DNA from 2 places in the Rossellomorea sp. LjRoot5 genome. Region 2 is predicted to be linked to the other one. Evidence: riboswitches for the same ligand, from Rfam matches in the RefSeq annotation. Region 2 holds a riboswitch; the other holds the start of a gene.
The links. A riboswitch is a leader RNA that binds a small molecule or an ion and turns the genes downstream of it on or off. The one in region 2 is predicted to bind S-adenosylmethionine.

Region 1: another riboswitch for S-adenosylmethionine. It lies ahead of ACSQ2E_RS03205 (homoserine dehydrogenase); the one in region 2 lies ahead of ACSQ2E_RS02445 (methionine ABC transporter ATP-binding protein).

The regions. Positions count from the first base shown of each region.
Region 1 is NZ_CAXUQN020000001.1:657,277-660,388, reverse strand. Features, by position in the region: gene ACSQ2E_RS03210 (aspartate kinase) at 1-18, opposite strand, end outside; gene ACSQ2E_RS03205 (homoserine dehydrogenase) at 69-1,319, opposite strand; SAM riboswitch class I at 1,444-1,554, opposite strand; gene ACSQ2E_RS03200 (DUF2254 domain-containing protein) at 1,802-3,112, shown strand, end outside.
Region 2 is NZ_CAXUQN020000001.1:494,873-497,984, forward strand. Features, by position in the region: gene ltrA (group II intron reverse transcriptase/maturase) at 1-785, shown strand, start outside; SAM riboswitch class I at 1,014-1,119, shown strand; gene ACSQ2E_RS02445 (methionine ABC transporter ATP-binding protein) at 1,189-2,202, shown strand; gene ACSQ2E_RS02450 (methionine ABC transporter permease) at 2,192-2,857, shown strand; gene ACSQ2E_RS02455 (MetQ/NlpA family ABC transporter substrate-binding protein) at 2,879-3,112, shown strand, end outside.

The sequences.
Region 1 (3,112 bases), 160 kb from region 2:
CTGAACAATGATACTCAAGTGATCCCCCTACTTTCTATCAGATCTATTTTCTGCTTTCCCTACAGCCGTCATAAAACACCGATTCCTTCCTTCACTTCATTTTCAAGAGGAATTTCGTGTAAAATCGATACAGCCTGAATGTGGTCATGTGATTGAAGAAGAGATTCAAGATCTTCTTTTCTGCCTTCGACAAACACGTAAAGATATTCTCCAAGCTGAATGCGGTCCTTTAAGGTGAACGGTGTAATCCAGCTTTGATATTCCTCTTTTTCCTTGAACCGCAGGACCCATTGGCTGATGCTTTCTTCTTGGGAATCTTCGCTCGTCACCGTCTTTTCGGGAGAAACGGTGTATTTCCCCTGTATCAGGGAGAGGAAATCCTCCACCATGGCACTTCCAGTCGGATATTTCCCCGCTCCGGGACCGAGTAGTGTGACTCTCCCTACCAGACTCCCTTTCAGTGAAATTGCGTTTTCCACATCCTCCACCCCGTAAAAAGGATGGGTGTCGTGGACAAGGGTCGGTTCCACTCCTCCCTTGATGCGATTGAATCCGTCACGTTCCAGTGATCCAACATGCTTGAATCGCAAACGGAAGGACTCGGCTGCCTGCAGCCATTCCGCCGTCAAGTGTGTGATCCCTTTCCGCCGGATATCCTTCCAGTCAGTCTGCTTGCCAAAGGCGGTCTGACTTAAGATCAGAAGCTTATAAAAGGCATCATATCCTTCAATGTCGCTCGTCGGATCCGCTTCGGCATATCCCTTCTCTTGCGCCTGCTTTAGAGCAGTTTCAAAGGAAAGCCCCTTTTTCCTCATTTGGGATAGAATGAAGTTGGATGTCCCATTCAATATGCCTTGAATGCTTCTGATTTCATTTACCTTCAGGAGCTGACGGATGGTGCCGATGACCGGGATCCCTCCGGCCGTGGTCGCTTCGAAACCAATGGACACCCCATGATTTAATGCCTTTTCCAAAAGATCGGGACCGAATTTTGCAAACATGGCTTTATTGGCCGTTATGACGTGAATCCCCTTCTCGATGGCTTGAGTAATATACGTATAAGTCGGTTCTTCTCCTACTATCGCTTCAAAGATCACATGAAGGTCAGGTATGTCGAGAATGTCTTTATATTCTGTCGTGACCAAAATGGACGGATCTATTTCCCTTTGCTTAGAGGGGTCCTTAATGAGGATTGCCCTTATTTTCACCTCTTTACCGAGTACTTCTTTCAATCTTTCCTGATGAGTATCAATGGCTTCATAGACCCCTTGACCAACTGTTCCAAAGCCCAGAAGCGCCACATTTATCGCTGACATCATTCAGCCTCCTTTTTTCCGGTTTTACCTGCACGTACGATTCCTGTCTGAAGGCGTGGTGGAAAGAAAGAGGGTATGCAGAAAAGCCCTCTTCTTGTAAGAAGAGGGCTGATTGACCATGCTCCTCCCCTTATCTTCCAGATCCACATGGAATCTGTAGGAATTGGCACCTTTACAGACTGATCCTGCAGGTTGCCGGGCTTCATAGGGCCTATCCCTCCGCCGCTCTTGATAAGAGATATAACGTTATGTTTTCACTTGATATTTGAGTATGAATTGGATTATATAGGGGATTCACCCCTTCGTCAATAGAATTTTTGTTATTTTTTAAAAATTCTTTCACTTAAGCCGGATGGGACATTTCCAATAAGTTTAGTTTGGAATACTCCTATTTCTATTAATCTTTTTGGTTGAAGGGAGTTTTAACCCTGTTAGAGAGGGAAAACTAACCCATATCCATTTACTAGAAAGGACACGTTTCGATCATGTTAAAAAAGATCCTTCCTTTATCCATTCAAAAATATTTGCTCATGTCAAAACGGCAGCGCATGCATGAAATCAGGCTCACCATTTGGTATATGCCCTTTATATACATATGCCTGTCCTTTCTCATGGTCGCCGTTACCCTTTATTTAGATCTCTATCTGGAAGTGTCACAGTATACGTTTGATATGTTAAGTATGGATGCATCTGTCACTCGCATACTGGTAAGCACACTCATAGGTGGCATTCTGACACTCAGTGCTTTTACGCTCAATTCCCTGCTCGTCGTGCTGACGATGTTCAGCGGACAGTTTTCACCCAGGATGCTGTTGGATTTCATTTCGGACAAACAGACGCAGCACGCCCTCGGCATTTTCAACGGCAGTTTCGTTTACGTGCTCTTCCTTTTCCTTTTTATCGGAAGTTCAAAGGACGAAATGTTCGTCGCTGCGCCGGTCATGACGATCGGACTGGCGTTCCTTACAGCCCTTACGTTCATATTCTTCATCAACCATGCCTCGACTTGGATGCAGGTCCATAATATTACGTACAATATGAAGCAGGTTTCTGAAGTGATGATCAACCAAACGCTTAAAAAAGATTTGGAGACCCATCGTACGACAGAACATGGCGATACGATGGATCAGTATAAACAGAATACCCTTCATGTGAGTGCTAGGGGTTCAGGCTATATTCAATTAATCGATTTTCAAGGAATAATTCAAATGGCAAAGGCTGAGAACCTTATCATTCAGCTTCATTACAAAGTCGGGGACTACGTCTTGGCCGGAAATGAAATCTTGAGCATATGGGGACCGGACACAAAGGATATTTCAACAAATTTCTACCTCGACTTCATTGAAATGGGGCATAAAGAAACTGAAATTCAAGACTTGCAAATGGGGATTCACAAGCTGGCCGAAGTGGCAATCAAATCACTCGGGAATGATGACCCTAAAACCGCGTCTAATACCATCGATCAGATGGCCGACCTCATGCTGACAATTGAGGATCACTTATCCTTCACCCCCTACTTAATCGATGAGGAAGGAAGAACCCGGGTCGTCCTTCAATCTGAACCGTTTGATTATTACCTATATCGGGGATTTGGCTATATCCGTCACTATGCAAAAGACAATCATTTGATCATCACGGACATTGTGCGGGCACTTGCCCTTATTGCTGAATCCATTCAAACGGCCAAGCATGAAGCCATTTGGAAGTTCGCCTGCAATACCATTGACCATATAGAGAGGGAAGTCATTTATGAATTGGATAAGACCTTTCTCCTGCAGGAAGTCCATAAGCTGGCA
Region 2 (3,112 bases):
ATTGGACACTTGATTTACACGGCATTCGATTTGTACGGTATGCCGATGACTTCCTCCTTTTCGCCAAATCCAAAGAGGACATTAAGAAAGCCGAACAAATCACAAAAGAGAAACTCGATGAACTAGGTCTGGAAATTTCTATCGAGAAGACTAAAATTGTCGATTTCAATCATGATGATTTCGACTTTATTGGTTTTACGTTCCAACACTGGAGAAAACGTAAGAAGGATGGTAAACCTTACTATTTAGCCAAACCAAAAGATGAGACCTGGAAAGACTTTCGAATGAAAATTAAGAGAGCCACCAGGAAAACACTCACCTTAAGCAGAGAAGCGTGGTACCAACGCGTAAACTCCATCATTCAAGGAAAGGTAAACTTCTATCTAACCTTGTGGAAAGCGATTGAAGAATTCAAAGAGAAGGGATATCGACTGAACTGTTGTTTCAACATATTCAGAGATGAACTACTGGCAATAGATTCTTACACTCGCCGAAGGCTGAGAGTCGCTATGCTTCACAAACATCCTTCACAACGAAAAGGATGGGTGATGAGTACGAAATGGAACATTGAATTCTTTGCGTGTACAGGTCTTAAATCTGCTTTTCAAATATATTACGGAAAACAGTATGGAGATGGTATTGAATACTACCTCCAATACATGAAAGATAAGCAAAAGAAGAAATACAAAAGAAGTCTGGAGAGAGCAAAAGAAAAGGGAGAGGAATACTTTTCTTCACAACGACTTTCTAAAATACACTGTGCGAATAAGTTTGCATCATCTTGAACTAAGCGGAATCACATTGGTAAGCCGTATGCCTTAATAGGGCACGTACGGTTTGATGAGGGGGTGGCCTTGAGAAAGGTCACCCTACTCTATTATATAAACAGAATTACGTTGCCAGGACAACGAAGATAACGCTTACATAAAAAACCATCAAAATCATCTATTGACTTCCCGTCCCATACCCAGTATTATCCTCTATAAGATAAAATTTTGAAAATTACATACTTTCAATTATCCAGAGTGACCGAGGGATCAGGCCCTATGACGTCCGGCAACCTCCAGTAATGGAACGGTGCTAATTCCTGCAGAATGATTTCATTCTGAGAGATAAGTCGAGATAAACAGGCGATGCTTCTTTCAGTTGAAAGAGGCATTTTTTATTGGAGAAAAAGGGGTGTGCACATTGATCGAGATTCGGAATCTGGTTAAAACGTACAAAACGAAAAAGCAAACGGTGGTCGGTGTTGACAATGTCTCTGTGACGATCAAGAAGGGTGAAATCTTCGGAATCGTCGGATACAGCGGAGCGGGGAAGAGCTCACTCATTCGATGCCTGAATTTACTTGAAACCCCGACATCAGGGGAAATCATCATTGATGGACAGGATTTCACGAAGCTTACGTCCAAGCAATTGAGGCTTGCCCGTCAGAAAACGAGCATGATCTTCCAGCATTTTCACCTCATCAAGTCGAAGACGGTGTTTGATAATCTCGCCTTTGCTTTGAAAGCAGCGCATGTACCGAAAGCGAAAATCAAACCGAGAGTCGTCGAGCTCCTGGAGATGGTCGGTCTTTCAGACAAAGCCGACGCGTACCCGGCTCAGCTCAGCGGGGGACAGAAGCAGAGAGTCGGGATCGCGAGGGCACTTGCCAATAACCCATCGGTATTACTTTGTGATGAAGCGACATCGGCCCTCGATCCGAATACGACCAAATCGATCTTGAGGCTGTTGAAAAAGATCAACAAGGAACTGGGCTTGACGATCGTCCTCATCACCCACGAAATGGAAGTAGTGAAGGAAATCTGCGACCGGATGGCCGTGATGCAGGACGGGAAGATCGTGGAGGAAGGTCCCGTGTATGACCTGTTTGACGAACCGAAACAGCCCTTGACCAAGCAATTCATCGAAACGATTCTCCAATTCGACCTGCCGCCTCATCTGCTGGAATCGAGAAAAGGGAAGCTCATCAAGATTCAATTCAAAGGATCCATCGCCGAGGAAAGCGTCGTATCAGAGGTGTTTCAGCGGTACAAGGTGCGGGGGAATATCCTGCACGGCAAGATCGAATATATTCAGGATGTCCCACTCGGGATATTCATCATGGAACTGATTGGAACAGCTGACGAAATCGAAGCGGCGATCCGTTATATTACGGCGAAGACGCAAAGCCTGGAGGTGCTCGAGGATGCTGCCTGATTCATTGACTGCTATACTGCCGGAATTGAATAAAGCCTTTTTTGAAACGGTGTATATGGTGGGTATCTCATTAGCCGTAGCAATTATAGTGGGATTGCCACTGGGGATTCTGCTTTTTGTGACAGACAAGGGCTTATTTTTACAAAATAGTGTGATTAAGAAGGTCGTCGGATTCGTCGTGAACATGGTACGCTCGGTACCTTTCATCATTCTATTAGTAGCCCTCTTACCATTAACCAAACTATTAACCGGGACGACCATCGGGCCGACAGCGGCATCCGTATCACTCTCGGTTGCTGGGATTCCGTTTTTTGCGAGAATGGTAGAAACGTCTTTAAGAGAAATTGATAAGGGAGTCATTGAAGCATCGGTTTCCGTTGGGGCGAGTCCATGGATGATCATCAAGGATGTACTGTTACCGGAAGCGCGTCCGGCGGTCATTCAGGCCATTACGATTACAACGATCAGTTTAGTCGCCTATTCTGCCATGGCCGGCATTGTAGGCGGCGGGGGAGTTGGGGACCTGGCGATTCGCTTCGGGTACTACCGATATGACAACACGGTGATGATTACAACCGTGGTCATTCTGATTTGTTTGGTTCAGCTCATCCAGTATACGGGTGATGTGTTTGCACGATTGGTGGATAAACGATAACAACTATAGGGGGAACAACAAGTGAAAAAGTGGATTTTATTATTAGCATTAGCGGTAACAATGAGCGTACTGGCAGCCTGCGGAGGAGAAGAGGCAAGCTCAGAAGATAAAAAAGAAGTGACGATCGGAGCCACATCCGGTCCATATAGTGATATGGTTACGAAAGCAATCAAGCCCGGTCTTGAAGAAAAAGGCTACACGGTGGAAGTGAAGGAATTCAGTGATTACATACAGCCGAACAACGCACTAGCAGAA